3 regions of the Bradyrhizobium zaerense genome follow, and region 1 is predicted to be linked to each of the others. Evidence: predicted binding sites of a transcription regulator. Region 1 holds the regulator's gene; each other region holds the start of a gene.
The links. Region 1 encodes PhoB, which activates phosphate uptake and scavenging genes when phosphate is short. Its sites were predicted from a motif close to TGTCATNNANCTGTCAT; they were not measured.
Positions count from the first base shown of each region.

Region 2: a site for PhoB is predicted at 8,173-8,189, ahead of phnC (phosphonate ABC transporter ATP-binding protein). Genes of this name have one in related genera too.
Region 3: a site for PhoB is predicted at 3,661-3,677, ahead of AB8Z38_RS22385 (DUF2794 domain-containing protein). Genes of this name have one in related genera too.

Region 1 covers NZ_CP165734.1:5,351,382-5,361,914, reverse strand. The annotation lists gene AB8Z38_RS25745 (SGNH/GDSL hydrolase family protein) at 1-394, opposite strand, end outside; gene AB8Z38_RS25740 (OpgC domain-containing protein) at 394-1,665, opposite strand; gene apaG (Co2+/Mg2+ efflux protein ApaG) at 1,861-2,253, shown strand; gene AB8Z38_RS25730 (Hsp33 family molecular chaperone) at 2,399-3,406, opposite strand; gene argF (ornithine carbamoyltransferase) at 3,656-4,579, opposite strand; gene AB8Z38_RS25720 (aspartate aminotransferase family protein) at 4,579-5,787, opposite strand; gene AB8Z38_RS25715 (GcrA family cell cycle regulator) at 6,236-6,745, shown strand; gene phoB (phosphate regulon transcriptional regulator PhoB) at 7,010-7,717, opposite strand; gene phoU (phosphate signaling complex protein PhoU) at 7,740-8,456, opposite strand; gene pstB (phosphate ABC transporter ATP-binding protein PstB) at 8,468-9,289, opposite strand; gene pstA (phosphate ABC transporter permease PstA) at 9,286-10,131, opposite strand; gene pstC (phosphate ABC transporter permease subunit PstC) at 10,136-10,533, opposite strand, start outside.
Region 2 covers NZ_CP165734.1:4,133,003-4,143,535, reverse strand. The annotation lists gene AB8Z38_RS20035 (HlyD family secretion protein) at 1-1,196, opposite strand, end outside; partial or broken gene AB8Z38_RS20040 (DHA2 family efflux MFS transporter permease subunit) at 1-1, opposite strand, end outside; gene AB8Z38_RS20030 (TetR/AcrR family transcriptional regulator) at 1,286-1,990, shown strand; gene AB8Z38_RS20025 (MarR family winged helix-turn-helix transcriptional regulator) at 2,033-2,506, shown strand; gene AB8Z38_RS20020 (enoyl-CoA hydratase) at 2,519-3,289, shown strand; partial or broken gene AB8Z38_RS20015 (methyl-accepting chemotaxis protein) at 3,404-5,486, shown strand; gene AB8Z38_RS20010 (dihydrodipicolinate synthase family protein) at 5,612-6,553, shown strand; gene AB8Z38_RS20005 (DUF1045 domain-containing protein) at 6,672-7,370, opposite strand; gene AB8Z38_RS20000 (chloramphenicol acetyltransferase) at 7,466-8,125, opposite strand; gene phnC (phosphonate ABC transporter ATP-binding protein) at 8,301-9,110, shown strand; partial or broken gene phnD (phosphonate ABC transporter substrate-binding protein) at 9,173-10,101, shown strand; gene phnE (phosphonate ABC transporter, permease protein PhnE) at 10,173-10,533, shown strand, end outside.
Region 3 covers NZ_CP165734.1:4,651,608-4,662,140, reverse strand. The annotation lists gene acnA (aconitate hydratase AcnA) at 1-2,142, shown strand, start outside; gene AB8Z38_RS22390 (DUF1223 domain-containing protein) at 2,371-3,150, shown strand; gene AB8Z38_RS22385 (DUF2794 domain-containing protein) at 3,741-4,112, shown strand; gene AB8Z38_RS22380 (N-acetyltransferase family protein) at 4,214-4,744, opposite strand; gene AB8Z38_RS22375 (Bax inhibitor-1/YccA family protein) at 5,024-5,815, opposite strand; gene AB8Z38_RS22370 (ABC transporter permease) at 6,087-8,657, opposite strand; gene AB8Z38_RS22365 (ABC transporter ATP-binding protein) at 8,654-9,376, opposite strand; gene AB8Z38_RS22360 (arylesterase) at 9,432-10,076, shown strand; gene thpR (RNA 2',3'-cyclic phosphodiesterase) at 10,250-10,533, shown strand, end outside.

The DNA of each region.
Region 1 (10,533 bases):
AAGTAGGTGCTTTTGCTTCCATCAGCTTAACAAAGGTGGTCGCGGCCTCCTCCGCGGTTCTCTTGCTCTGTATTTCTACGGAGACGTGCACGGCTTCCGATGGCGGCAGCTTCTCCTTGAGAATCATCTCCATGCGCGCCGGATACGAGCTGCTCTCCGACGATGGAATCGTCGTTGAGCGACTGCCGATCACGAGAATTTCGAGCGGTTTGCCGGCCTTGATGGCCTCGGCCACCTTGGGAAGCCGGCTTTCGCTGGTGAGCAGATAGGACGGCAATTCGCAGGCTGCGGGCACGGCAGGCTCGGCGGCTGGCGCAGCATCGTTCGCGCGCGCCGGGGGCGCGGCGAGGCACCCGCATACCAGCATCAGGCTCAGGAGAACCTTCGCCTTCATCAGCCCCCTCCGGCCATATCGGCGCTGCCGACGGCGCTTTTGGTTTTCGACCCGCTCTTGTCGGCCACGCGCTTGTACCACGAAATGACCCACGCCATCGCCCACATGATCAGGATTCCGGAGAGACTAATCAGCGCGTGCATGGCTGGCGCCCCGGAGACCTCGGCCAGGATGAAGTGGCCGGCAAAGGCGAGGAAGACGCCGAGGCAGAAGATCTCGAGAGAATGCTGGCCGCACACGATCAGCGGGCGCAGCCACGGTGATTTCAGGCCCGGCCAGTCCCGCGGCAGGAAGCGCACGGTGAGCGCGGCCAGCGCCAGGAAATGCGTGAAGCGCAGCACGTCAAGGTCGGTCTTGTCGATCGGATACATCCACTGCTCGAGCCGCTTCGGCATGAACTGCGAGAGCTGCGGCACGTACCAGGTCAGCGTGACGTAGAACGCCGCGACCAGATAGGCGATCGAGATCCACATCGTCACCGGGGACACCAGAATGCGAGACATGCGGCGCGCACCCCCAAGCGCGCACCATGCCCCGAACACGAACAGCAATTGCCAGGCCAGCGGATTGAACGCCCAGAAGCCGTTCGGATAGGCCGAGAAATAAAGGTCGTATTGCCAGGTCAGCGCGTAGAGCAGGACCGAGAAGCCGAGCGTGAGGTCGGGCTTCCATTTCATCGACCACAGGATCAAAGGCAGCGCCAGCATCAGCACGATGTAGAGCGGCAGCACGTCCATGTTGACGGGGCGGAAGCGCAACAGCAGCGCCTGCACGATCGTGACGTCGGGCTGCTTGAGAAAATCCATGATGCCCATCTCTTCAGTGTAGAGCGGGTTCTCGAAGCTGGTCGCGACGTAGGAGATTTCGGCGAGGAAGATCGTGAACAGGAAGACGTGGGCGACATAGATCTGCCAGACCCGGCGCAGGATGCGCGCAGTGGCGATGACGACGCCGGACTCCAGCATCGCGCGGCCGTAGACGAAGGCGGCGGTGTAGCCGGAGATGAAGATGAAGATTTCTGTGGCGTCGCTGAATCCGTAATTGCGGATCGTGAACCAGGTGAGCAGGTTGGTCGGCAAATGGTCGATGAAGATCAGCCACAGCGCCAGCCCACGGAACAGATCGAGCCGCAGCTCGCGCTCGCCGATGACGGGCAGCGTGATGGCCGGCGCGCCGGCGCGCAGCTTGGCTTCCACGGCTCTCGCTTCCACGGGCTTGGCACCCGCGGTTCCCGCGATCGTCGATCCCGTCACTTGATCGGCAATGGTCATCGGGGGCCCAAAACCCTTCTGCAAATCGCGACGTGGGAGGAGTGTACAGGTCCAGTCGCCGCCTCGCAAAGCGGCCGGATCACATAAGGTGCAATTCCCTGGGCGTGTACTTCCCTGCCAATTCTGGCGGCACGATGTCGCGAAAGGCGGTTGCGGCGTTTGGTTCCCGGCCAGGATTTCGTTATGATGGCAGCCATGTACCGCGCCATGACCCGCCAGATCGAAGTCACCGTCGAGCCGAACTTTGTTCCGGAGGAGTCGTCGGCCGAGCTCTCGCGCTATTTCTGGTCCTACACCATCGTGATCACCAATGCCGGCAACGAGACCGTGCAGCTCAAGCGGCGGCACTGGATCATCACCGACGCCTCCGGCCGGCAGCAGGAGGTCAAGGGTGAAGGCGTGATCGGCGAACAGCCCACCCTGGCGCCCGGTGAGAGCTTCGAATACACCTCCGGCGTCCCGCTCACGACCGCCTCCGGCTTCATGACCGGCCGCTACCAGATGGTCAGCGAAAGCGGCGAGCGTTTCGAGATCGACGTGCCGACGTTCTCGCTGGACAGCCCGGACAACAAGAGGGTGTTGAACTAGCCTACCTGTCATTCCCCGCGAAGGCGGGGAATCCAGCACGCCGCGGCCTATCGGCTCGATCACTGACGTTTCGGAGTACTGGATCGCCCGATCAAGTCGGACGATGACACCGAATGCGTGCCTCGCAATGACGGAGAATGACGCCTTACGCGTCTTCCACGCCCGCATCATGCGGTGTGAATTCATACACCGAGCTACAGAACTCGCAGGTCACCACGACCTTATCGTCCTTAACCATCGCGGCGCGATCGTCGGGCGAGAAGCTCTTCAGCATCGAGGCGACCGCATCACGCGAGCAGGAGCATTGCGCTTTCAGGCTCAGCGGCTTGAACACGCGGACGCCGCGCTCATGGAAGAGGCGATAGAGCAGCCGCTCACCGGAGAGATCCGGATCGATCAGCTCGACGTCCTCGACGGTCTCGATCAGCGAGCGCGCCTCGACCCAGGCATCGTCCTCGGCGACGCTGTGCACTTCGATGCCTTCGGGCGCATCGCCGGGATGCAGGTCGGCCTGCCGCGCGCGCTCCGGCGCCTTCGGCAAAAACTGCATCAGCATGCCACCGGCGCGCCAGCGATGCTTGCCGCCGTCGTTCGAGCGCCACTCCTCGCCGACCGCGAGGCGGACGCGCGTCGGGATCTGCTCGGAGCGCAGGAAATATTCGTGGGCGGCGTCTTCCAGGCTGCCGCCGTCGAGCGCGACGAGGCCCTGATAGCGGCTCATGTCTGGCCCCTGGTCGATGGTCATGGCGAGATGGCCGTGGCCGAGCAAGGCGCCGGAATCCTTTGCCCCGGTAAGGCGCGAGGCGTCATAGCGGGCATAGGCGCGCAAGCGATCCGGCGCGTTGTAGTCCACCACCAGGAACGACACCGGACCGTCGGTCTGGGCCTGGAGGATGAAACGGCCCTCGAATTTCAGCGCCGAGCCGAGCAGCGTCGTCAGCACGATGGCCTCGCCCAGCAGCTTGCCGACCGGCGCGGGATAATCGTGCCGGGTCAGGATCTCGTCGAGTGCCGGACCAAGCCGCACCAGCCGCCCGCGCACATCGAGCGCGTCAACCTCGTAAGGCAGCACTGCGTCATCGATCGGAACCGCGGATGGCGCGCGAACCGGGCCCTCGAGCCCGGTATTCATGTCAGGGGATTGGGAAACCATGGCGCTTTATCTGGGGTCGGAGGAGGGAAATGGAAGGGGGGCGTGGAGCGCGGTGTTCCGGACAACGATTGGATCGCACGCAAGCACGGCAAACTCAGTGCCGTCCTGGCGAAAGCCAGGACCCATTACCCCAGGCAGGAGTTGCGGCATGGGATGGCAATTGCCGATCTTCGTCAGACGAAAGCCGGTGGTAATGGGTCCTGGCTTTCGCCAGGACGACGATCCAAACCTACTTCACCGCGGCCCGCGTTACTTCACCGCGTCGAAGCACCAGGCCAGGATGCCCTTCTGCGCGTGCAGGCGGTTCTCGGCCTCGTCGAACACGACCGATTGCGGACCGTCGATCACCTCGTCGGTGACCTCCTCGCCGCGATGCGCGGGCAGGCAGTGCATGAACAGCGCGTCGGGCTTGGCCAGCGACATCAGCTTCGCATTGACCTGGTAAGGCTTGAGCACGTTGTGGCGATGCTGGCCTTCCTTGTCGCCCATCGACACCCAGGTGTCGGTGACGACGCAATCGGCGCCGCGCACGGCGGCTTCGGCGTCGGTGCCGAGCACGATCGGCGCGCCGGTGGCCTTGATCCAGTCGCGCATCGCCTTCTTCGGCGCGAGCTCCGGAGGCGTTGCGACATTGAGCTGGAATTTGAAGCGCTCGGCCGCGTGGGCCCAGGACGCCAGCACGTTGTTGTCGTCGCCGGTCCAAGCCACGGTCTTGCCTTTGATGGGGCCGCGATGCTCCTGATAGGTCATGAGGTCGGCCATCACCTGGCAGGGATGCGATTGCCGGGTCAGGCCGTTGATGACGGGCACGGTCGCGTTCGCCGCAAGCTCCAGCAGCGCCTCGTGGTTGAGGATGCGGATCATGATGGCATCGACATAGCGCGACAGCACGCGCGCGGTGTCGGCGATGGTCTCGCCGCGGCCGAGCTGCATTTCCGCGCCGGTCAGCATGATGGGCTCGCCGCCGAGCTGGCGCATCGCGACGTCGAACGACACCCGCGTCCGCGTCGAGGGGCGTTCGAAGATCATCGCCAGCGTCTTGCCTTCGAGCGGCTTGACCGGCTGATGCGCCTTCTGCTTCGCCTTCATGGCGGACGAGGCGGCGAGCATGCTCTCGAGCTCCGCCAACGGCAGCTCGTTGATGTCGAGGAAGTGCTTTGGTGTCTTGCTCATCAGCTTGCCGCCCGCTTGGTCTGGCCTGCCGAAATCGCGGTGCAGGCGCGCTCGAGCCGGGCGACGCCGTCCTCGATCTCCGCCTCGGTGACGATCAACGGCGGCAGGAAGCGCACGACATTGTCGCCGGCGCCGACGGTGAGCAGCTTTTCGTCGCGCAGCGCGGCGACCAGATCGGCGGAGGGTATCACGGCCTTGATGCCGATCAGAAGGCCCTCGCCGCGGAGTTCGCTGACAACGTTGGGATGGCGATCGATCACGGAGGCGAGCTTCTGCTTGAGCAGCAGCGACATCTTCTGCACATGGTCGAAGAAGCCGGGCTTGAGCATGACGTCCAGCACCGCATTGGCTGCCGAGATTGCGAGCGGATTGCCGCCAAAAGTCGAGCCGTGCGAGCCGGGCGTCATGCCGGAAGCGGCCTCCGCCGTCGCAAGGCAGGCGCCGATCGGAAAGCCGCCGCCAAGCGCCTTGGCCAGCGACATCACGTCCGGCGTGATGCCGAAACGTCGATGCGCAAACAGGTCGCCGGTGCGGCCCATGCCGGTCTGGACCTCGTCGAACGCCAGCAACAGGCCGCGTTCGTCGCAAAGCTGGCGCAATGCGCGATAGAACGCCGGGGGCGCCGAACGCACGCCACCCTCGCCTTGAATTGGCTCGATCAGAATGCCCGCGGTCTGCGGCCCGATCGCCTTCTTCACTGCGTCGAGGTCGCCAAAAGCGACCTGGTCGAAACCGTCCATCGGCGGACCGAAACCTTCGAGATATTTTGCCGAGCCCGTCGCAGCCAGCGTTGCGAGCGTGCGGCCGTGAAAGGCGCCCTCGAACGTGATCATGCGATAGCGATCGGGGTGACCTTTCACGGCCTGATAGCGGCGCACGACCTTGATCACGCATTCCAGCGCTTCGGCGCCGGAATTGCAGAAGAACACGAAGTCCGCAAAGCTCTCACTGCAAAGGCGGGCCGCGAGCTTCTCGCCGTCCGGGCTCTGGAACAGGTTCGACATGTGCCAGAGCTTTGTGGCCTGCTCCTGCAATGCCTTCACCAGCGCGGGATGGGCATGGCCGAGCGCATTCACCGCCACGCCCGAGGTGAAATCGAGATAGCGGTCGCCGTTGGTGGCGATCAGCCAGCAGCCTTCGCCGCGCTCGAAGCCGATCTCGGCCCTGGCGAAAACGGGAAGCAAATGCGGCGCGGCGCTGTTGGTCATGATGGTCTCTTGGATGTTTCAGACGGCCTGAACGCGCCTTGCGCAGCGCATCATTGGTCCGGAAAACGAAACGTGCCGCCTTTTAAGGGCGGCACGTGTCACTATCTTATGCTTGGCACCACGGGTGTCAATGCCGCCGGAAAGCCTCGCGAAAGGCTGAATCCGTAGTCTTGCGGTGCCGAATTTGCGGGTTTTGCCCACGGAACATGTGGAAGCGAGTCGGCAGACTCTTGCGCGTGAGTCACGCCATATTGTAGCGTTTGGCTTGTCAGATACGACATCTCGTGCAGCGGTTCTGATCTCTAAGTCCTCATGTACCGGCGTAAGCGTTCGGGCGTTCTAGGCGCGCCCGGCGAGCCTTAAGGGATTCTGACGGCACGGGTTTTTCGAGGCTTAGCATTCGCTGTGTGCCCCAGGATGGCTGGCGCGCGGCGAAGGAAAGGGTGCAATGACGGTTTTGACCTGGTCCGACGATCGCGTCGAACAGCTGAAAAAGCTCTGGGAGGCCGGACTTTCGGCCAGCCAGATCGCGGCAGAGCTCGGCAACGTGACCCGCAACGCCGTGATCGGCAAGGTGCACAGGCTCGGCCTGTCCGGCCGCGCCAAGAGCCCGTCTTCAGCTGCTCCCCGGCCGCGCAAGGCGCGTCCCGCGCAGCATATGATGCGGGTGAGCCGCCCCGTCGCGCGCGGCAACACCGCGCTGGCGCAGGCCTTCGAGGTCGAGATGGAGGCCGAACCGGTCACCTACGACAACGTGGTGCCGATGAGCCAGCGGCTGTCGCTGCTTGAATTGAACGAGGCAACCTGCCACTGGCCGGTCGGCGATCCCTCGAGCGCGGATTTCTTCTTCTGCGGCGGCAGGGCGCTCTCGGGCCTGCCCTATTGCGCCCAGCACTCGCGCGTCGCCTACCAGCCGGCGTCGGATCGCCGCCGTGCGCCGGTGAAGCCGTCGCGGTGAAGTCGTTCTGACGTTCAAGACGGCGGCCGTCATTGATGACGGCTCCAACAAACTCGATGTCGTCCCGGACAAGCGCGCCTCAAGCGCGCGCAGATCCGGGACCCATAGCCACCAGGCGCAATGATTGCGCGAAGTGGTCACCCCGAGTGTTCGCCAAACCACTCTTTGTGGTTATGGGTCCCGGATCAGCGCTCGCTAGCTCGCTTGTCCGGGACGACGGCTGGGATTGTGGCCCCAGCCGCACTCAAACTCACCCACTAAACCCTACGCCTGCTCCGCCTTCGCAAAGCGATCATCCAGCGCATAGCCGGCACCGCGCACGGTGCGGATCGGGTCCTGCTCGCGGCCGAGATTGAGCAGCTTGCGCAGGCGGCCGATATGGACGTCGACGGTGCGCTCGTCGATATAGATGTCGCGGCCCCAGACGCTGTCGAGCAGCTGCTCGCGCGAGAACACGCGGCCGGGATGCTCCAGGAAAAACTCCAACAGGCGATATTCGGTCGGGCCGAGATCGATCGGCCGGCCCGAGCGCGCCACACGCCGTTTGTCACGGTCGAGCTCGATATCGCCAAAGGCGAGCACGGTGGCGAGCCGCTCGGGGCTTGCACGCCTGAGCAGGCCCTTCACGCGGGCCAACAGCTCGGGCACCGAAAACGGCTTGACGATGTAGTCGTCGGCGCCGGTCGCCAATCCCCGCACCCGCTCGCTCTCCTCGCCGCGCGCGGTGAGCATGATGATCGGCAACTGCTTGGTGTCGGATCGCGCCCGCAGCCGACGGCACAGTTCGATGCCGGAGAGGCCGGGCAGCATCCAGTCGAGCACTATCAGATCGGGAAGATGCTCCTTGAGACGGGTATCGGCGTCGTCGCCGCGCATCACCGTCTCGACGTCATAGCCGTCGCCTTCGAGGTTGTAGCGGAGAAGCTCGGTCAGAGCTTCCTCGTCCTCAACCACCATAATGCGTGCGCCCATGGTGCCGTCGCTCCTTGATGATTCAAATATTCGGGAGGGTCGTGGCGAAGGTTGTCATGTCGCCCTTCGGCCGCTTGTCGGTCATGGCCTGACCTTCGATCATGTAGAACACGGTCTCGGCGACGTTGGTGGCGTGATCGCCGATCCGTTCGATGTTCTTGGCGCAGAACATCAGGTGGATGCAAAACGAAATGTTGCGCGGATCTTCCATCATGTAGGTGAGGAGCTCGCGGAACAGCGAAGTGCAGATGGCGTCGACTTCCTCGTCACCCTTCCACACCGCCATCGCCGCCGGCAGATCGTGCGCGGCATAGGCGTCGAGCACCGACTTGACCTGCTGCTGCACGAGATCGGTCATGTGCTCGAGCCCGCGGAACAGCTTGAGCGGATGGAAATCGGTCTCCAGCGCCGCGACGCGCTTGCCCATGTTCTTGGCGAGGTCGCCGATGCGCTCGAGATCGGTCGCAACGCGCATGGCGCCGACGATCTCGCGCAGGTCGACCGCCATCGGCTGGCGGCGGGCGATCGTGAGCACCGCACGCTCCTCGATGCGTCTCTGGAGCGTATCGAGCTCAGCGTCGGTGGTGACGACGCGCTGGCCGAGCGCGACGTCGCGGCGGATCAGGGCGTCGACGGAATCGACGATCATGCGCTCGGCGATCCCGCCCATTTCGGCGACCAGGCGCGTGAGCTCCTGGAGATCGGTATCGAAGGCCTTTGCGGTATGTTCAGAACCCATGTCCCGTCTCCTCAGCCGAACCGGCCGGTGATGTAATCCTGCGTACGCCGATCGGTCGGCGACGTGAAGATCTTGCTGGTGTCGTCGAATTCGATCAGTTCGCCGAGATACATGAAGGCGGTCTTGTCGGAGACGCGGGCCGCCTGCTGCATGTTGTGGGTGACGATCGCAATCGTGTAGCTCTCGGCTAATTCCTGGATCAGCTCCTCGACCTTGGCGGTCGAGATCGGGTCGAGCGCCGAGCAGGGCTCGTCGAACAGGATCACCTCGGGTCGCACCGCGACCGTACGGGCGATGCAGAGGCGCTGCTGCTGGCCGCCGGACAGCGAGAGGCCGGAGGCGTTGAGCTTGTCCTTGACCTCGTTCCACAACGCGCCGCCGCGCAGCGCCTTCTCGACGCGGTCGTCCATCTCCGATTTCGAGATCTTCTCGTAAAGGCGGATGCCGAAAGCGATGTTCTCGTAGATCGTCATCGGGAACGGCGTCGGCTTCTGGAACACCATGCCGACGCGGGCACGCAGCAGATTGAGGTCGAGCTTGCCGTCGAGGATGTTGGTCTGGTCGAGCATGAGCTGACCGGTGGCGCGCTGGCCCGGATAGAGATCGTACATCCGGTTGAAGATGCGCAGCAGGGTCGACTTGCCGCAGCCCGACGGGCCGATGAACGCGGTGACGCGGTTGGCGCCGAGCGTCAGGTTGATGTTCTTCAGCGCGTGGTGCTCGCCATAGTAGAAGTTCAGGTTGCGCACGGTCACCTTGGGGGGCGCCTCGGGCAGCACCGGCGCGTGCGGCAGTCCACCGGCCGCGCTCATCGATACGGACAGATCACTCATTTTGCGGTCCTCTCGGCGCCAAGAATGCGCGCGCCAATATTCAGGGCAAGAACGGTCAGGGTGATGAGCAGCGCGCCGCTCCAGGCCAGCTGCTTCCAGTAGGCATAGGGGCTCTGCACGAAGTTGTTGATGGTGACCGGCAGGTTCGCCATGGTCTTGTTCAGGCCCAGGCTGAAGAACTGGTTCGACAACGCGGTGAACAGCAGCGGCGCGGTTTCGCCGGCAACACGGGCGGTGGCGAGCAGCACGCCGGTGATGAGACCGGAACGGGCAGAACGATAGGCAATGCGCTTGATCACCAGCGAACGCGGCAGGCCGAGCGCGGAAGCTGCCTCACGCAGCGCATTCGGCACCAGGAGCAGCATGTCCTCGGTCGTGCGCAGCACCACCGGGATCACGATCACGGCGAGCGCCAGCGCACCCGCGATTGCCGAGAAGCCGCGCATCGGCACCACCACTGCGCCGTAGATGAACAGGCCGATGATGATCGAGGGCGCCGAGAGCAGGATATCGTTGATGAAGCGGATCACCGAGGTCAGCCGGTCGTTGCGGCCATACTCGGCGAGATAGGTGCCGGCGAACATGCCGAGCGGCGCGCCGATGCCGACGCCGATCACGGTCATGATCAGCGAGCCGACGATGGCGTTGAGCAGGCCGCCCTCGTTCGATCCGGGTGGCGGCGTATTTTCGGTGAAGAGCTGGAAATTGAGTCCGGCGAGGCCATTGTAGAGCAGCGTGATCAGGATCAGCGCAAGCCAGGTGACGCCGAACGCGGTTGCGGCGATGCAGAGCCCGCGGATGACGATGTCCTTGCGGCGGCGGCGGGAATAGATCGGGTTCATGGCTTCAGTTCCCCGCCCTCTTTTCCAGCCGCATCAGCATCAGCCGCGCCGCCGCGAGCACGAAGAACGTCAGCACGAATAGCAGCAGGCCGAGCAGGATCAGGCCGGACTGGTGCAGGCCGTCGCTCTCGGCGAATTCGGATGCGATCGCCGCCGAGATCGTGGTGCCCGGCGCGAAGATCGAGGGCGAGATGCGGAACGAGTTGCCGATGATGAAGGTCACCGCCATGGTCTCGCCGAGCGCGCGGCCGAGCGCCAGCATGACGCCGCCGATCACGCCGACCCGGGTGTAGGGGATCACCACGCTGCGGACGACTTCCCAGGTGGTGCAGCCGACGCCGTAGGCGGCCTCTTTCAGCACCGGCGGCACGGTCTTGAACACGTCGACCGAGATCGACGTGA
Region 2 (10,533 bases), 1.2 Mb from region 1:
TGGCACGACCCTCCGGAAACGAGCTTTGCTTTGGGCGCTGCGGCCGCTTTGGCGGTCGGCGCGGTCGAACGTGTTGCGATGGTGGGGATCACGGACATGCCGGGCCGCAGCGCAATGGCGCCCCCGCGCCCGGCATCGAGCGCGATCTTGACGGGGATGCGCTGCACCACCTTGGTGAAATTGCCGGTGGCATTGTCGGGCGGCAGCAGCGCGAATTCCTGGCCGCTCGCGGGTGCAATGGAATCGACGTGACCGTGCACGAGCTGGCCCGGGAACATGTCGACCTCGATATCGACGGCCTGACCGGATCTCACGTTGGTGAGCTGGGTCTCTTTGAAATTGGCGACGACATACGCTCCATCAGTCGGCACGATCGCCATCAACTGCGTGCCGGCCTGCACGAACTGGCCGACGCGCAAGGAGCGATTCCCGACCACACCGTCGATCGGCGAGACGACATTGGTGTAGCCGAGGTTCAGTTCGACCTGATGCTGCACGGCCTCCGCGCGCGCGGCCGCCGCCCTGGCCTGCACGATCTCGGCCTTGAGCAGATCGATCTGCTTGAGGGCCGAGGCGAGATTGGCGGTATCACGCTCGAGCGTCGCCTGTGCCGAGGCGATGCGTGACTGCGCCTGCTGCGCGTTCTGCACGCTGCCGGAGCCCGTCGCGGCAAGATCGGTGTAGCGCTTGTTGTCTTGCGCAGCGAAGGTGAGATTGGCCTGATCGACATCGAGCGTTGCGCGCGCCGCCTTGATCACCGCCTGCTGCACGTCGAGCTGCGCTTCCTTGCTGGAGATGGTCGCGTTCGAGGCCTGAACATCGGCGCGGGCCTGGTCGAGTGCGACCCTGAAGTCGCGGTCGTCGATCCGTGCCAGCACCTGGCCGGCCTTCACATGCTCGTTATCGGCCACGAGGACCTGATTGAGATAGCCGCTGACCTTTGGCGCGATCGTAGTGTTGTCGGCCTTCACATAGGCGTCGTCGGTAGATACGAGGTACTGCCCGACGGTCCAGTAGTCGTAGCCGTACCAGCTGGCGCCGGCCAGCACGACGATCGCCGCCCCCGCCAGCAACAACTTGCGAAAATTGAGCTTTTCCCGACGGCCGGGGGACGTCGCCGCGGGCAGCACGCCCGCCGGGACGCTTGCGGGAACGGCGGTCTGGGCTGTGGCGGTTGGGGCGGTGTGCACGGTCATGACCGGCTCCTGATTTAGGAAACTTGACGATTTCCAAAATAGGACTAGCTTTGAGACTGTCAATGGAATGACAGGCATCATTTAAATACATGGCTCAGGCAAAATCGTCAGGAGCGAAATCTCCGGAGGCAAAGTCTTCAGAGGCAAAATCTTCTGAAGATTGCCGTCCGCGCGGCCGGCCACCGCTGCGCAGCGACGAGGAGACGAAACAGATCGTCCTGGAGGTCGCGCGGCACGCCTTTGCCGCGCACGGCTATGCGGCGACCAGCACCGAAGAGCTGGCGCGCAGCGCCGGCATCTCGACCAAGACGCTCTATCGTCTGTTTCCCGGCAAGGCGGTGCTGTTCGAGGCGATGTGCGCGGACCGGCTCGAGCGGCTGCTCTCCGATGTCAATCTCCGGGCACACGACGCGGTCGATATCGACGCGGGCTTGCGCGCCGCGCTGCTTGCCTGCGCCGATCTCGCGCTCGATCCGGAAGTCGTGGCGTTGCAGCGCATGGTGCTCCAGGAATCGGTTGCGTTTCCCGAACTCGCCGCGAATTTCTACAAGAACGGAATTTCCCGCACCGCCTCTACGCTCGCCGGATGGCTGCGCGCGCAGGTGAAGAAGAAGCTGATCGCGATCGACGATGTCGAGGAGGCTGCGGGTATGCTGATCGGCATGGTCGCTTCCGCACCGCAGCGCGCGGCGATCTACGGCGGCATGCCGCTGCCTTCGCGTCAGGATATCGAGCGGCGGGTGCGAAGCTGCGTCGCCTTCTTCCTCGACGGCTGCCGCCGCGTGTCGAACTAGAGCTCCTTTGACAAAGTTGTCGCCGCCGGCTATTTATTTCGCATGCGAAGTAATGCAGCGGCGGCGAAGCACCATCGGCTGATCTACCTGCTCAGCGTCGCGCAAAGGCGGTTGCAGCGTTGGATGGCGGCCCAGCCCTCGAGCGAGGTGACGCCTGCGCAGGCCGGACTCCTGTTCATCCTCGGCAAGCAGGACGGCAGTCTGATGGGCGAGGCGGGCACGGCGCTTGATCTCGGTCCTGCCGGCATCTCAGGGCTTGTCGATCGCACGGCGGCGGCTGGGCTGGTCGAGCGGCGCGCCGATCGCGAGGACGGGCGAGCCTGCCGGGTCTGGCTGACGCCGACGGGCCGGACCGCGCTGGCGCAAGCAAAGGCTTCGGCAGCCGAGATCAATGCAGCTCTGACCGACGGATTTACCGGTGCCGAGATCGATATCGTCGCGCGCTGGCTGAGCAGCATTCAGGACAAGTTTCCAAGAGACCCGACAAGAGACCCGACCACAGATGCAGAGCAATAACAGGAGAGAGCGATGACCGAGCATGTCCGGATCGAGAACAACGGCGGAATTCTCACCCTCGCGCTGGCGCGCCCCGACAAGAAGAACGCGCTGACCGATGCGATGTACGGCAAGCTCGCCGACACCATCGAATCGGCCGAACGCGACGCGTCCGTCCGTGTCGTCCTGATCCGCGGCGAGGGGGACATGTTCACGGCCGGCAACGACGTTGGCGAGTTCGCGGCTGTTGCGTCGGGCAAGTCGGACGGAAGCCGCAACGTCGTCCGCTTCATCCAATCGCTGGCGCGCTGCACCCGACCGCTAGTCGCAGCCGTCCAGGGCCGCGCCGTCGGGGTCGGTACCACGATGCTGCTGCATTGCGACCTCGTCGTGCTCGCCGACAATGCGCAATTGTCGACGCCCTTTGTCAGCCTTGCGCTGGTGCCGGAAGCTGCCTCCAGCCTGCTGATGCCGGCGCGCATCGGCTATGCCCGCGCTTATGAGATGTTCGCGCTCGGCGAGACGGTGCCGGCGAAGGCCGCCCTGGACTGGGGCCTGGTCAACAGGGTCGTGCCGCTCGACCAGCTCGACGCCGAGGCATTGGCGCTTGCGCAGCGTCTCGCCCGCCAGCCGGCCGGCGCGCTCACCGCGACCAAGCGGCTGATGCGCAACGGCGAGGCATTGGTCGCGCAGATGCAGGCCGAAGGCGAGCAGTTCGCGCAGCGCCTGCGCACCGCGGAGGCGCGCGAAGCGTTCACCGCGTTCGCCGAGCGTCGTCCGCCAGATTTCACCAAAGTCGCCTGACGGACCGCCGGGAGGGGGACCAGGCCGGAAAGAAAGGCATTTTACCACAAGCTTAACGAAACATTGGCAGGTGGCGATGCAGGGTGCCGCTCGTGAAGAGTAGGTCCCCGGCCCATGGCAATGTTTAAGAAATCGGTAAGCTCGCTTCTCTTGACCCTGATGGCGCTGCTGGCTGCCGGTGCGCTGGCCAGTACGGCGAACCAGATGCTCGGGGCCTTTGGCCGCTATAGCGATAGCCTTGAGACTGCGCGGCTTGCGACCGCCGACAAGGCGATCTTCCAGGGCGTGGTGGCCCTGCGCAGCAATCGGGGCGACGCCCAGAGCGCTCTGCTCGGCGAGGACGACCCCCGGACAAAACTCGGCGAGGCGGAGAAGGCCGAGCAGGCTGGCCATGACGCCATCACGGCCGCGCTCGCGACTGTCGATTTCGGCCGCCGCGTCGAACTGGCGAGCACGCTGAAACAGCGCTGGAACGAAGCCGCACCGCAATTCCAGCTATTCTACGACGAGGCCAAGCGTCCGCGCGCCGAACGCAAGATCGAGCGGACCAACTCCTGGTACGATGCCGTCACCAAGGTAATCGACACAGCAAACCTCGCCTCTACCGCCGTGTCCAACCGCGCCTGGATGGATGATCCGTTCATCGCCCGCATGATCCAGGTCCGCCGGCTCGCCTGGCAGGTGCGCGACCGCTACGGAATCCACTGCTCGGCGCTGCGCTCGAACGTCAACAGCAGCAAGCCGCTCGACGACAACCAAAAGCGATCGCTGGCGCAATGGGATGGCACGATTGCGTCCGGCTGGTCCGGCATGACCGAATTGCTGGCGGCGCCCGACGCGACGGCCGAATTGGTTGCCGCAGCGAAGGAGGCGCAGGCCAAGACCGAGGGGGTGCTCAAGCAGATCGGCGACATCACCAGGAATTTCGACGGCAGCGGCAAGCCGGCAATGGCTGCGTCGGAGTGGAACGCGCTTTGCCAGTCGCCCTTTGCGTTGATCGTTGCGGTCGCGAACCAGGCGTTGGACCAGTCGATCGCGCGTGCGGAGACCGTCCAGGCGAAGGCACTCACCAACCTTGTGGTGCAGTCGCTCGCCTTCGTACTGGCGCTTGCCGTGACCCTGGCCGGCGTCTTTGTGGTGCGCAATCGCCTCATGCGGCCGGTTCGTGCCATTCTCGGCGCCATCGCGCGGATCAGCGCTCGCGACTATGCGACGCACGTTCCGCAATCGCGATATCCCGACGAGTTCGGCACCATGGCCGCCGCGCTCGAAAGCCTGCGCGAGAGCGCGGCGACGGCGGAACGTCTGGGCCAGGAACGCGAGATCCCAGCAGGCGCTCCAGATTGCGCGCTCCGGCACCGTCGATGAGGCCTGCCGCAGTTTTGACGACACCGTGCAGGCGGTGATCCACAGCGTTGCCGCGTCGGCCAAGGAGCTCGATGCGACCGCGAGTGACGTCCGCCAGCTGGCCTCGGAATCGAGCAGCCAGACCGCCGCGGTCTCCTCCGCGGCCGAGCAGGCCACCAACAATCTGGAGACGATTGCGGCGGCGACCGAGGAACTCTCCGCCTCCGTCGGCGAAATCTCCGCGCAGGTGCAGTCCAGCGCGCGCGAGGCCCGCGAAGCGGTTTCCCAGGCCGAGCAGACCAACGCCACCGTCGAAATCCTCGACCAGACGGCGAGCCGCATCGGCGAGGTCGTGAAGATGATCAACGCGATCGCCGGCCAGACCAATTTGCTGGCGCTGAACGCAACCATCGAGGCCGCCCGCGCCGGCGAAGCGGGCCGCGGCTTTGCGGTCGTCGCCGGCGAGGTCAAGAGCCTCGCTGCGCAGACCGCGACCGCCACCGAAGAGATCTCGCGTCAGGTCGCGGAGATCCAGGGCGCGACGGGCCAGGCGGTCGGCGCCATCCGCTCCATTGGCCGTTCGATCAACGGCATCGACGAGAAGATGACGGCGATTGCAGCGGCCGTCGAGCAGCAGCGCGCGGCCACCACAGAGATTTCGCGCAACTTCCAGCAGGCCGCGCAAGGCACCCGCGAGGTCACCGACACCATTGGCAGCGTCGCCCAGCTCAACCAGGAGACCGGCAACGCCGGTACGGTGCTGTTCCAGTCCGTAAAGAAGATGTCAGCCGATGCCGACCGCCTCCGCGTCGCGGTCGAGGGCTTTTTGGGTGCGGTGAAGACCGCCTAGTCTCGACATTTCCTGTTCCAAAGGCACGCGGATCGGCATTGCCGCCGGTCCGCGCGCCGAGTACATCTGTGGCGCCGCGAGAGCGCGGCGACAGACAGACGAGAACAGCAGGGATGGAGAGTTCGATGCCGGTGACGCCCCACAATAACGCCCAACGCCCCTATCGCGGCGTGTTCCCGGTGGCTCCCACCATCTTCGACGAGCGCGGCGAGCTCGACCTCGACGGGCAGCGCCGCTGCATCGATTTCATGATCGATGCCGGCTCGAACGGGCTCTGCATCCTCGCCAATTTCTCCGAGCAGTTCGTGCTGACCGATGCCGAGCGCGAGACCGTGATGCATGCGGTGCTGGAACATGTCGCGGGCCGCGTGCCCGTGATCGTCACCACCACCCATTTCAGCTCGGCCGTGTGCGCGGCGCGCAGCCAGCAGGCTGAAGCCGCCGGCGCCGCCATGGTGATGGTAATGCCGCCCTATCACGGCGCGACCTTCCGGGTGCCCGAGAAGGGCATCGTCGAATTCTTCAAGGTGCTCTCGGGCGCGATCAACATCCCGATCATGATCCAGGATGCGCCGGTGGCCGGCACGCCGCTGTCCGTCGAGCTGCTGGCGCGGCTGTCGCGCGACTTCTCTAACATCCGCTATTTCAAAATTGAGGTGCCCGGCGCGGCCGCAAAGCTGCGGAGCCTGATCGAGGCGGGCGGCAGCGCCATCGAAGGCCCATGGGACGGTGAGGAGGCGATCACGCTGCTCGCCGATCTCGATGCCGGCGCCACCGGCGCGATGACCGGCGGCGGCTATCCCGACGGCATCCGCCAGATCCTCGATCCTTATTTCGCCGGCAACCGCGAGCAGGCGAAAGCTGCCTATGAGCGCTGGCTGCCGCTGATCAATTACGAGAACCGCCAATGCGGCCTGATCGCCTGCAAGGCGATGATGCAGGCCGGCGGCGTGATCAAATCGGACACGGTGCGCCATCCGCTGCAGCCGCTGCATCCGGCCACGCGGGCGGGATTGCTGGAATTGGCGAAGGAGCGTGACGCCCTGGCGTTGCGGTGGGGGAAGTAGGGCTCACCGCCGTCATTGCGAGGAGCCCTCGCGACGAAGCAATCCAGACGGTGTCCGCGGATACATTTCTGGCTTGCTTCGCTTCGCTCGCAATGACGAGAGTGACGCGAGAGCCCGGTTAACTCACCAGCTTCCATTCGCCGATGATGCCGAATCTTGCTTTGGCATCGTCCTGCCTGAACAGTGCGATCCGATCGATCGCCAGCGTATCGAGCTTCAGCTCCGCAAACCGCCGGCGCAGCATCTCGAGGATCTGTCCCCGCCGCTCCGCGTCCAGCCGTCCGGTCAGCGTCATATGGAAGCGGAATTCTTCCATCACGTACGGGTAGCCCCAGCGATCGAGATAGTCGCGCTGGCGTTCGCTGAGTTTCTCCGGCTTTCGGCGGACACGATCTTCGGCGCTGAGCGCGGCGCGAAATTCATCAAAATCGCGGACGCAATCGGCGGCGAGCTGCTGGAGCTCGCTGACCGGCTCCGCCGGAACGACGGCGATGAAGCCGCTGATGGCATCGACGGACGGCCTGATCAGCGGGATCGGCCGTGTTTTGCCCGCGAACGATGCGCAGGCGGCCATCAGCTCGGCCTCGGTGCGGTCGGGCGCAAGTGCCATCGGCGCCTTCAGTGTGGCGTGAAAGCCGTATTTGCGGGGATCGGCGGTGATGTCGCGCCAATCCGGCGCCGTGCGCAGCGCCTCGTCGGGGAAGGGCAACTCATTGCCGGTGTGGCCATCATAGCCGAGCAACTCAGCACCGAAGCGGGAGAGGGCACTGCCGGCGTCGGCGGCGAAATAAATCGCGTAGCGGGGGAAAGCAGTCATTGCCTGAGCATAGCCAATTTAGGCCGCAACGACAGCCTGGCGCGACGCCGCCGCAGTGCCGATCAGGACCCGGCCGCCTTCAAGGAAAATGTCTGTCACGCGACCGCGCTTCGTTGGCTTGCGGGAGAGCTCCCCCGTGCTTCATATGCCGCGAGAAAATCTTCAATCCCGAGCTTGCGGAAATCCGGGAGTGCTTCACGCAATTTGTCGTGATCCCAATCCCACCAGGCGAGTTTCGCGAGCCGTCCGGCGACGTCTTCCGAAAAGCGGCGGCGGACGATCCGCGCCGGATTGCCGGCGACGATGGTGTAGGCCGGCACGTCCTTGGTGACGATGGCGCCGGCCGCGATCACCGCGCCGGTGCCGATATTGCGACCGGGCAGCACGATCGCGCCGTGTCCGATCCAAACATCGTGGCCGATATGGACGTGATGCTGGCGCCGCCAATCGAAAAATTCGGTGTCGTCGCTCTCGCCTTCGAAGTAGGCGCTGGAGCGATAGGTGAAGTGGGCCTGGGTCGCACGGTGCATCGGATGATTGCCGGGATTGATGCGCGTCATCGCCGCGATCGAGCAGAATTTCCCGATCGTGGTGTAGGTGATCTGCGCGTCGTTCACGACGTAGGAGTAATCGTCCATCGCGACCTCATGCAGGATCGTGCGGGCGCCGACCTCGGTATAGGCGCCGAGCCTGGTCTCATGCAGCTTCGCGGAAGGGTCGATAGTGGGGTCGAGCGAAAGCGCCTTGGCGACCATGTTGCATCCGAACGTTCGAGGGCGGGCGTTCGTCTTCGATCGGCCTCATGACAATGTCATGACGACACGATGACAGTGGATGAGGTGTGAAGGATTGCCGCACCGCAAGGCGCGTGTCACACAATTGTTAACCGTCGGCGTTAGCCGTGGGTCCCAGCATACTCTGGAGCCCTGCATGCTGGTGGTGGAAGGTCTGACGTGCCGCTTCGGCGCAAAAGCCGCGGTGGACGACGCCTCGTTTCAAGTCTCCCCCGGCGGCTTCGTCGGTGTGATCGGGCGCTCCGGCGCAGGCAAGTCGACGCTGCTGCGAACCATCAACCGCTTGGCAACGCCCTCGCAGGGCCGCATCCTGTTCGACGGCATCGACGTCACCGCGTTGCGCGGCAAGGAGCTGCGGCAGTGGCGGGCGCGCTCGGCCATGATCTTCCAGCAATTCAATCTGGTCGGGCGGCTCGACGTGCTGACGAATGTCCTGATGGGACGTCTTGCCACGATGCCCGCCTGGCGCTCGTTTTCGCAGGTCTGGCCCGAGCAGGACAAGGCGCTGGCGATGTCGGCGCTCGAACAGTTCGACATCGCCGCGCTCGCCGCCCAGCGGGCCGATCAGCTCTCCGGCGGCCAGCAGCAGCGCGTGGCGATCGCCCGCGCACTGGTCCAGCAACCCGACATCATCCTCGCCGACGAGCCGATCGCCTCGCTCGATCCGCGCAACACCAGGATCGTGATGGATGCGCTTTTGCGCATCAACAAGCATTTCGGTATCACCGTGCTCTGCAATTTGCATTCGCTCGATCTGGCGCGCAGCTATTGCGATCGCCTGATCGGCATGGCGGCGGGCCGGGTGGTGTTCGACGGCGCGCCGTCCGCGCTGACCGAGCATGTGGCGCGTGAACTCTACGATCTCGAGGCCAACGACGTCATGGGCGGCATGCCCGTGCCGGCGCCTGAAAGCATTCCAGCGCTTGGAACGGCGGCGGCCGCCTGAGCCGCACCGCATCATTGTCATCAGTTTTTGCGTCAACCGACCCAACCAATGAAGAGGGTATCATGATCACTCGCAGACTCATTCTTGCCGGCGCCGCCGCACTGACCTTTGCCGGATCCGCCTCCGCCGAAGACTGGAAGACGAAATATCCGGAGATCACCTTCGCCGTGATTCCGGCCGAGAACGGCTCGGGCGTCACCGAGCGCTACGGTCCCTTCATCAACTATCTGTCGAAGGAGCTCGGCGTGAAGGTCACGCTGCGCGTCGCCAACGACTATGCGGCCGTCATCGAGGGCCAGCGCGCCGGCAACATTCACATCGGTTATTACGGCCCGGCCTCGTTCGCGCGCGCCCGCCTGACCGCCGTCAAGACCGACGCCTTCGTGATCGACGTCAATGCCGACGGCTCGAAGGGCTATTACTCGGTGTTCTACGTGCTGGCGAAGTCGCCGTACCAGAAGATCGAGGATCTCAAAGGCAAGATCTCGGCCTGGTCGATCCGAACTCGACCTCGGGGAACAACATGCCCCGCTTCAAGCTGAACGCCATGGGCATCGACCCCGACGCCTATTTCTCCAAGGTGCTCTTCACCGGCAGCCACGAGAACGCGGTCCTGGCGCTGGCGCAGGGCACGGTCGACGTCGCCGCCAATTGGTGGAACGCCGACGACGATTCGAACCTCACCCGCATGCTCAACAAGGGCATGGTGAAGGCGCCCGACGGCACCGTGATGAAGAAGGAGGACTTCCGCATCATCGTGAAATCCGAGCTCATCATCAACTCGCCCTACGCCTATCTGAGCGATCTGCCGGACGATATGAAGGCCGCGATCAAGAAGGCCTTCCTCGACGCATCCCAGAAGGATCCGGAGGCCTTCAAGAAGCTCTCCGACGGCAAGAACAAGCCGTGGGAGCCGATCGGCAATGACGATTACAACAAGACCATCGAGTTGATTAAGTTCGTCGACAATCTCCGCAAGAAGGCGTCCTGAGCTCGTCGGGACGATGCGCCTCGAGCCGGGTCGATGGACCCGGCTCTTTTTCTTGATGGACCGCCCAGCATATGACGCTCGCCGTTTCGCTTCTCCCCGAACAGCAGCTCGCGGTGCTGAACGCGGCCTACCGCCACGCTGTTGCGCGCAAGCGTCTCCGGGTGCTGGCAGGTGCCGGGCTGTTCGTCGCTGCGCTGATCGTGGCCTCGATCGGCGCCGAGGTTAATCTGCGCACCCTCTTCAGCTATTTCGGCCATTTCATCAGCTATTTCGACCGCATTCTCACGCTCGACAATGGCCAGCGGGTCTGGACCGATTTCGCCGAATGGTTCTGGGGCTGGCACAAATGGCTGAAGATGCTGGGCGAGACGCTGCTGATCAGCTATGTCGGCACGCTGATCGGCGCGATGTTCGCGCTGTGCCTGAATTTCT
Region 3 (10,533 bases), 700 kb from region 1:
TGGACCAAGAAGGAGAAGATGACGGTCGGCAAGAAGACCGGCACCTTCGAGGTCGCCTATCCCGACTCGCTCGTCGGCACCGACTCCCACACCACCATGGTCAACGGCCTCGCCGTGCTCGGCTGGGGCGTCGGCGGCATCGAGGCCGAAGCCTGCATGCTCGGCCAGCCGCTCTCGATGCTGCTGCCCACCGTCGTCGGCTTCAAGCTGAAGGGCGCGATGAAGGAAGGCGTCACCGCGACCGACCTTGTGCTGACCGTGACGCAGATGCTGCGCAAGCTCGGCGTGGTCGGCAAGTTCGTCGAATTCTTCGGCCCCGGCCTCGATCACCTCTCGGTCGCCGACAAGGCGACCATCGCCAACATGGCGCCCGAATATGGCGCGACCTGCGGCTTCTTCCCGGTCGACGCCGCTGCGGTCGATTATCTGAAGACCTCCGGCCGCGCGGCGCCGCGCGTCGCGCTGGTGCAGGCCTATGCCAAGGCGCAGGGCCTGTTCCGCGCCGCGAAGTCGGTGGATCCGGTGTTCACCGAGACGCTCACGCTCGACCTCGGCGACGTCGTGCCGTCGATGGCCGGCCCGAAGCGTCCCGAAGGCCGCATCGCGCTGCCCTCGGTGGCCGAAGGCTTTTCGCTCGCGCTCAGCAGCGAATACAAGAAGGCTGACGAGCCCACGAAGCGCTTCCCGGTCGAGGGCAAGAATTTCGACCTTGGCCATGGCGACGTCGTGATCGCCGCGATCACGTCCTGCACCAACACCTCGAATCCGAGCGTCCTGATCGGCGCCGGGCTGCTGGCCCGTAACGCTGCCGCGAAGGGCCTCAAGGCCAAGCCGTGGGTCAAGACCTCGCTGGCTCCGGGCAGCCAGGTGGTCGCGGCCTATCTCGCCGATTCCGGTCTGCAGACCGATCTCGACAAGGTCGGCTTCAACCTGGTCGGCTTCGGCTGCACCACTTGCATTGGCAATTCCGGTCCGCTGCCCGAACAGATTTCGAAGTCGATCAACGACAACGGCATCGTCGCGGCCGCCGTGCTCTCCGGTAACCGCAACTTCGAAGGCCGCGTCTCGCCGGACGTGCAGGCGAACTATCTGGCCTCGCCGCCGCTCGTCGTCGCCCACGCGCTCGCGGGCAGCGTCACCAAGAACCTCGCCACCGAGCCGCTCGGTGAAGGCAAGGACGGCAAGCCGGTCTACCTCAAGGACATCTGGCCGACGACGAAGGAGATCAACGCGTTCATGAAGAAGTTCGTGACCGCGTCGATCTTCAAGAAGAAGTATGCCGACGTGTTCAAGGGCGACACCAACTGGCGCAAGATCAAGACTGTCGAGAGCGAGACCTATCGCTGGAACATGAGCTCGACCTATGTGCAGAACCCGCCCTATTTCGACGGCATGAAGAAGGAGCCGGAGCCGATCACCGACATCGTCGAGGCGCGCATCCTCGCCATGTTCGGCGACAAGATCACCACCGACCACATCTCGCCGGCGGGCTCGATCAAGCTTACCTCTCCGGCCGGCAAGTATCTCAGCGAGCACCAGGTGCGTCCGGCCGACTTCAACCAGTACGGCACGCGGCGCGGCAACCACGAAGTGATGATGCGTGGCACCTTCGCCAACATCCGCATCAAGAACTTCATGCTCAAGGGCGCCGACGGCAACATTCCGGAAGGCGGCCTCACCAAGCACTGGCCCGACGGCGAGCAGATGTCGATCTACGACGCCGCGATGAAGTACCAGCAGGAGCAGGTGCCGCTGGTGGTGTTCGCCGGTGCCGAATACGGCAACGGCTCCTCGCGCGACTGGGCCGCGAAGGGTACCCGTCTGCTCGGCGTGCGCGCCGTGATCTGCCAGAGCTTCGAGCGCATCCACCGCTCCAACCTGGTCGGCATGGGCGTGCTGCCGCTCACCTTCGAGGACGGCACCTCCTCGTCGTCGCTCGGTCTGAAGGGCGATGAGAAGGTCACGCTGCGTGGTCTCGTCGGTGACCTGAAGCCGCGCCAGAAGCTGACCGCGGAGATCGTCTCCGGGGACGGTTCGTTGCAGCGCGTTTCGCTGCTCTGCCGAATCGATACGTTGGACGAGCTCGATTACTACCGCAACGGCGGCATCCTGCACTACGTGCTGCGCAAGCTCGCTGCGTAAGCGCGGATTTGTGAACAATGGCTCACTGGTAAGTGAGTAGAAGGTTCAACGAAGGCGGCCTATCACAAGGCCGCCTTCGTGCGTTAAGGCATGCTTCGGATGGGCCCGACTGGCGGAAAATCGCGCATCGGACGGTTGGATGTACTATGCCCGTAAGACTACGGTGACCATCAGGCGATAGGATATCCTCCACGCGTACGAAATGGCGTTCGACATGACTGGTTCGACATGACTGCAATGATGGCTTCTCATTTGGCTTCGCGATGGTCCGGCGCACTCTGGTCGGGGGCGCTCGGTATCTGCGCCATCGTCGCCGTCATCCGTCCCGCGGAGGCCGATCCCCGCGCCGTCGTCGAGCTCTTCACCTCCCAGGGCTGCTCGTCCTGCCCGCCCGCCGACAAGGTCATCGGCGAGCTCGCCAATGATCCCTCGGTCATCGCGCTGAGCATGCCGATCGATTATTGGGACTATCTTGGCTGGAAGGACACGCTGGCCGATTCGCGCTTCTCTGCGCGGCAGCGCGCCTATTCGCGCATGCGCGGCGACCGCGAGGTCTATACCCCGCAGGTCGTGGTCAACGGCTCTGCGCATGTGATCGGCAGCGATCGTGCCGGCATCGAAAGCGCGATCGGCAGGACCGACAAGGGCGCCGGCGTGATGAGCGTGCCCGTGACGATGTCGCTCGCGGGCAAGCAGATCAACGTCTCGGTGGCGCCGAGCAGCGCGCCCGCGGTTTCGCATGGCGAGGTCTGGATCTGCTCGATAGCAAGATCGGTCCCGATCGAGATCAGCCGCGGCGAAAACCGCGGGCAGCAGATCACCTACCACAACGTCGTGCGCAACCTGCTCAAGGTCGGCGACTGGAACGGACATCAGGAAAGCTGGACGGTACCGATCGAGAACCTCACGTCGCGCGACGGCGTCGACGGCGCGGTAGTCTATGTCCAGGATGGCAGCCGCGAGAAGCCCGGCCCGATGCTCGGCGCGGCGTACACCTCATTGCATTGACGCGACTGACTAGATCATCTCAGATCAAATTAACCGTCGTCATTCTGGGGTGCGAGGCGCGAGCTACGGTGCGCAACTGCGCACCTGAGAATCCATCGATCCATTTGCCGAGTTGAGAAATGGATTCCGGGTCCGCGCCAAGAGGCGCGTCTCGGAATGACGAGGCACCAGAAACATCCCGCCACAAACAAAAAAGGACCAACTCGCGTTGGCCCTCCTTGTCGTGCGTACAGACCCGATCCTCGCGACCCCGGGGGGCTGGGGGCTGAGGAATCCGGAACCGAAAGGACCGGGTCAACGCACGCAATCCTTTTCGCAATGCAGGGCGGCAGTCGCTAGGCGGAAAAAAGGCGATACTATGATTCCTGCTAACGATCCCGTGACGGTTTGCCGCCGCAAAGTTCCACCGTTGCGTGTGTCATGATTCCGCAGCCGGCCTCGCCGCCGAGCGAGAGCGCTCCCTGGCAACAGCCCTTGCAGGAGCCTCTTGCGATTGCGAACGGTTGGAGCAATCATGCAACCGTCATGATCGGCGGTTCCGGGGACGGTCTTCGCGCACGCGATCATGCTGATGCGACAGGAGGCGCTCCATGAGTCTGACGTCGGAGGATGCCGATCCGAGCGAACAGCGCGCAGTGGCGCGTCCCGCCGCTGCGATTGCCCAAGCGAACCGGGTGACGTTCAACCGGCTCGAACTGAACCGTATCCTCAATCTGTATGGCCGCATGGTCGCGGACGGCGAGTGGCGCGACTATGCCATCGACTTCCTGAAAGACCGCGCGGTGTTCTCGGTGTTTCGCCGCGCTTCCGAAGTGCCGATCTACCGCATCGAGAAAGACCCGCGGCTCGCGCGCAAGCAGGGCATGTACAGCGTGATTTCGGCGACCGGCCTGATCCTGCGCCGCGGCCACGAGCTCGAGCGCGTGCTGCTGGTGATCGACCGGAAATTGGCGGTGGTGTAGCCGCACTTTCGCAGCCCGGATGGAGCGCAGCGCAATCCGGGTCGTCGTGCCGGCGGATAATCTGCCCCGGATTTCGCTGCGCTCCATCCGGGCTACGGGCCCTACTTCCCCGGCACCGTGCTTGCGCCCTCACCGAGGTCGCGCTGCATCATCACCGTGTCGAGCCAGCGACCGAATTTCAGCCCGACATTGGGATGGGTGCCGATCATCTTGAAGCCGCCTTTGGCATGGACGCCGATCGAGCCGGCATTGGCGGAATCGCCGATGACAGCGATCATCTGGCGGAAGCCGCGCGCCTCGCATTCGATGACCAGCCGCTCCAACAGCAACAGGCCGATGCCGCGGCGGTGGAACGACGGATCGAGATAGATCGAGTTCTCGACCGTGAAGCGATAGGCCGGCCGCGGCCGGTAGGCGCCGGCATAGGCGTATCCCGCGACGCGCCCCTCGAGCATGGCGACGAAATAGGGGTAGCCGCCGTCCACCAGGGCGCGGTAGCGCCGCGTCATCTCGGCCAGGTCAGGCGGCTCCAGCTCGAACGTCGCAGTGCCCTCGCGAACGGCCTGCTGGTAGATGGCGGTGATGGCGGGAAGGTCCGCCTCAAGGGTGGGCCTGATTTCGGGTGCGGACATGGCAAGAGATTAGAGCCTTCCCGCGGCGGCTGGAAGGGGGCAGTAGCCTCTCTCCACGTCGTCATTGCGAGCGAAGCAGCCTCCATCTTCTCTGCTGTCATGCCCCGCGTAGGCGGGGCATCCAGTACTCCGAGACAGCGCGGCTAGAACCGAGCCGCTGCGGCGTACTGGATCGCCCGCCTTCGCGGCCGATGACAGCGGTGGGTGCTGCGACGTCCGGCCCAAACAAAAACCCCGGCCTCGCGGCCGGGGTTGGTGTCGTTCGCCCTGGTCTGGCGCTTAGTCGCGCTGGCCGAGGAGCTGCAGCAGCAGCGTGAACAGGTTGATGAAGTTCAGGTACAGCGACAGCGCGCCCGTGATCGCCGCACGGTCTGCGATGTCACCGCCGGCCGAGGCGTAGCCGTAGATGTACTCGTTCTTCAGCCGCTGGGTATCCCAGGCGGTGAGGCCCGCGAACACCAGCACGCCGACCACCGAGACGATGAACTGCAGCGCCGAGCTCGCCAGGAACAGATTGACCAGGCTCGCGATGATGATGCCGATCAGGCCCATGAACAGGAACGATCCCATCCCGCTCATGTCACGCTTGGTGGTGTAGCCGTACAGGCTCAATGCGCCGAAGGTCGCCGCAGTGATGAAGAACACCCGCACGATCGAGGTGTGCGTGAACACCAGGAAGATCGAGGACATCGAGACGCCCATCAGCGCCGCGAACACCCAGAACAGGATCTGGGCGGTCGAGGGAGCGAGACGATTGATGCCTGCCGAGATCACGAACACCATGGCGAGCGGCGCCAGCATGAACAGCCATTTCAGCGGGCTCACGAACATGGCGTAGCCGAACGGCGTCAGGAACAGCTTGCCGACCCGGACGGCTTCCGGGGTCGGAACGTCCGTGACGGCGGCCATGTAGACGCCGAGCGCGGCGAGGCCGGTGATGGCGAGGCCAATGCTCATGTAATTGTAGATGCGCAGCATGTAGGCACGCAGGCCGGCGTCGACCGTCGCGGCGTCAACACGCCCGGCGGCCCTGCCGAAAGGAGAAGCGTAGTTACGGTTGAGGTCCGACATGGTCGAATTCCCGTTGGTTGCCCGGTCCGGCATGAGGGTTGCCATACCGCCGGTTCGTCAAATTCTATCTCGGATACCGATGTCTGCCGACATTAAATTTGGCTAACAATCGGGGCTCCGAACCCATCCGATATGTGGGAAACTAACACATCTGCTGCAACCGTCCATGCGCGGCCGAATGTCGCCCTTGGCGCGCAATCCCGGCGGGCAGATGTGGTTAACCACGGGAATGCCCGGATTCGGCTCCCGCGCGGCCATCCGCTTCAATTTGTCACAAATTCCGCAACACCGTGGCGGGCTTTTTGTTCAACGCCAAGAGCGTGCCGGCAAGGCCGAGCCCGACGGTGACGACCAAGGCGGCCGCGACCACGCCGGCGGCGCTGCCGGCCTGCCAGACGAAGCTCAGCGTCATCAGCCGCGTCACGATCATCCAGGCGGCGATGCTGCCGGCGGTCACGCCGAACATAGCGGTGGCGAGCCCGATCAGGAGGTACTCGAGCGCGTAGGCACCGAGCAGCCGCAGCCGCGTCGCGCCCAACGTCTTCAGGATCACCGCATCATAGACCCGGTGGCGGTGACCGGCGGCCAGCGCGCCGCCCAGCACCAGGATCGCCGAGATCAGGGTCACGGCGCTGGCGCCGCGGATCGCCAGCGCCAGATTGGTCACAACCGCGCCGACCGTCTCCATCACCTCCCGCACGCGCACGCTCGTCACCGTCGGATAGGCGTCGGCAACCTGCTTGATGATCTTGCCGTCGCCCGCGGCATCGCCTGCTGCTTCGGTCAGCGTTGCGATATGGGTGTGCGGCGCGCCCTTGAAGGCGTTCGGCGAGTACACCAGCACGAAATTGATCCCGAGCCCCTGCCAGTCGATGGTGCGCAGATTGCCGATCCTGGCCGGGATGTCGCGGCCGAGCACGTTGACCACGATCTCGTCGCCGAGCTTGAGGCCGAGGCCGTCGGCGATCTTCTTCTCGATCGAGACCAGCGGCGGGCCGGAATAGTCGGCGCTCCACCATTCGCCCTCGACCACCTTGGAGCCTTTCGGCAGCTCGCCGGTATAGGTCAGGCCGCGGTCGCTTTGCAGCACCCATTCGGCATCGGTCGTCGGCTTGAGATCTTCGGCGCGGACGCCGCGGGCTCCGACGATGCGGCCGCGCAGCATCGGCACGTCCTCGACCTTCGCGCCCGGCGCGATCCGCCGCAGATAATCGTCGAATGGGGCTGCCTGCGCGCTCGGAATGTCGATGAAGTAGAACGACGGCGCGTGGTCCGGCAGCGCCGCCAGGAATTGCCGGCGCAGATTGCCGTCGACCTGGGTGATGGTCACGAGCACAGCGAGCCCGAGGCCGAGCGAGAGCACGACGGAGGGCGTCAGCGCGCCGGGGCGGTGGATGTTGGCGATCGCAAGCCGCAGCATCGGAAGTCGCGTGCGTGGCAGGTGACGTGCGATCGCCATCAGGAGCGCAGCGACTCCGCGGAGCAGCGCGAACACGACGACGGACGAGAGCACGAAGATCGCGGCGATGCGCTTGTCGAACGACAATCCGATCACGACGGCAATGAGCAGCGCGACGACCACGGCCATGAAGGCGAGATAGCTCGCGCGTGGCCGATGCCACTCGTTGCTGATGGTGTCGCGGAACAGGGCTGCGACCGGCACGTCATGCACGCGCCCGAGCGGCCAGAGACCGAAGGCCAGCGCCGTCAGCAGGCCGTAGACGAACGACAGCGCGAGCTCATCGATATGCACGGCCGGCACCACCGGCAGGGGCAGAAGCTTGCCGAACAGGTCGACGATGGCGAAGGGCATTGCGGCGCCGAGCGCAAGCCCGATCAGCGAGCCGATCGCAGCGAGCAGTATCACCTGCGCAAGATAGATACCGAACACGTCGCGCCCGGTGGCGCCGACGGCCTTGAGGGCTGCGATCACCTCGAGCCGGCGATCGATATGGCTCTTCACGGCATTGGCGACGCCGACGCCGCCGACCAGCAGCGCGGCGAGGCCAACCAATGTGAGGAATTGCGTGAAGCGGCTGATGTTGCGCTCGAGCTGCGGCGAGGCATTGGAGCGGCTGCGGACCTCCCAGCCAGCCTGCGGCGCGGCGTTGCGCGCGTCCGCGATGAAGGCATCCGTGGCGCGGTCGCCGTTGGCGGCGTCCGGCAGCTTCACCCGGTAAACCCAACGCACCAGGCTGCCGGGCTGGATCAGGCCGGTGGCGCGCAAGGCCGCTTCGCTGATCAGGAAACGCGGGCCGAAGCCGATGCCGCCGGCGAGCTTGTCGGGTTCGGCCTCGACCGTGCTGCGGATCTGGAAGGTCGCGGCGCCGATGGTGACGCGGTCGCCGGTCTTCAGGGATAGCCGCGCCAGCAGCGTCGGATCGGCGGCGGCGCCGAATGCGCCGTCGCGGTCTGCGAGCAGGTCGGACAGCGGCATCTGCGGCGCCAGCGTCAACTGTCCGAGCATCGGATAGCTGTCGTCGACCGCCTTCATTTCGACCAGCGCCAGCTGGCCGTCGGCCGAACGCGCCATGCCGCGCAGGGTGGCGGCGACCGAGACGGTGCCGCGCGAGCGCAGGAAGGCAACCTCTTCGGGCTTGGCCTCGCGCTGAAACAGCACGAAAGAAACGTCGCCGCCGAGCAACGTTCGGCCTTCGCGCGCAAGCCCGTCGCTGAGACTTGCGGAAACCGAGCCGACGCCGGCGATCGCCATCACCCCAAGCGCGATACAGGCGATGAAGACATAGAAGCCGCGCAGGCCGCCGCGCAATTCACGCAATGCGTAGCGTAATGACAAGGCCACGCCGTTCGGGCGCGTGAACGCTTCGGCTGCCGCGCTCATGCTTGAATCGTCTGCGTGTCGATGCGGCCCGAGCGCAGGCGGATGACGCGATCACAGCGATGCGCAAGCGAGGCATCGTGCGTGACCAGCACCAGTGTCATGCCGCGCTCGGCATGCTTGCCGAACAGGAGGTCGACGATCTGCTTGCCGGTGGCTTCGTCGAGATTGCCGGTCGGCTCGTCGGCGACCAGGATTGCGGGATCTGGCGCCAGCGCGCGGGCGAGCGCGACGCGCTGCTGCTCGCCGCCGGAGAGCTGCGTTGGATAATGATGCAGGCGATCGCCAAGTCCGACCGACTGCAGTTCCTGTGCGGCGCGCTTGGCAGCGTCGGGATTGCCGGCGAGTTCGAGCGGCACCGCGACGTTCTCCAGCGCCGTCATGGTCGGGATCAGGTGAAAGGATTGGAAGACGATGCCGACCTGACGGCCGCGGAAGCGGGCCAGCGCGTCCTCGTCGAGGGCATTGAAAGGCGTGCCGTCGACCACCACCTCTCCGCTATCAGGACGCTCCAGCCCCGCCATCACCATCAGCAGCGTGGATTTGCCCGAGCCTGACGGGCCGATCAGACCAATGGTCTCGCTACGGCCGACCCGCAGGCTGATATCCTTGAGGATGTGAACGCGTGCCGCCCCCGTACCCAATGACAGATTGACGTTGGAGATGGCGATGGTGTCCGGCGTGGTGCCGGCGAGCGAAGAGGATTCGATGCGACTGTCCATGGTCCGGTCATATGGCAACTCCGCTGGCGCGGTCGAGAGGCGTTACGGATTGTTCATGCACATAGCCGTGTTGATGCTCGCCTTGATGACGGTCGCGAACATGCCATCCGCCCAGGCACAGCCGGCGGCCAAACCGATCAAGCTCGTCGTCCTCGGCGATTCCTTAAGTGCCGGTCTCGGCCTTCCGGCCCAGGAGGCATTCCCCGCCAAGCTTCAAAAAGCCTTGCAGGCCAAAGGCATAGCCGTTGACATGACAAATGCCGGCGTGTCTGGCGACACCGCCTCCGGGGGCCGCGACCGCCTCGACTGGTCGGTGCCGGACGGAACCGACGGCGTGATCGTCGAGCTCGGCGCCAACGACGCGCTGCGCGGCATCGACCCCGATTTGACGCGGGCCGCACTGACCGACGTCGTCGCACGGCTGAAGGCGCGCAAGATTTCAGTCATGCTGTGCGGCATGCTGGCGCCGCCGAATTACGGCGCCGACTATGCCGCGCGCTTCAATTCGATTTATCCGGATCTGGCGAAAAAATTCGACGTGCCGCTGTATCCGTTCTTTCTTGACGGCGTCGCGGCCGATGCCAAGCTCAACCAGGCCGACGGCATTCATCCGACAGCTGCGGGCGTCGACATCATCGTCAACAACATGATGCCCAGTGTGGAGGCATTTCTTGGCACGATCAACGAGCAACGGCGTTGAAAAGCAGGCAGTGCTAACCCTATTCCCAGGGTTTTACCGGGGTGACGGGCGCCATGCTTCGCAGAGTCACACAACTGCGATAGAATCAAGGTACCGGTGATTCGTCACCGGCTCTAAAATTTGGATATGATCCTTGTCCAAGGATCGTGCCCAAGCATCGGGAGTGCGAAACGATGCCGCGTTTGTTCACTGGTCTGGAAATTCCGGCCGAGATCGGCCAGACGCTTTCCAATTTGCGGGGCGGCCTTCCCGGCGCCCGATGGATCGATCCCGAAAATTATCACGTCACCTTGCGTTTCATCGGCGATATCGACGGCATGTCCGCCAACGAGATCGCCTCGATGTTGTTTCGCGTCAACCGCAAGCCGTTCGAGGTGAAGCTGCAGGGCCTCACGAGCTTCGGCGGCCGCAAGCCGCGCGCCGTGGTCGCCACCATCGCACCGAGCAAGCCGCTGAT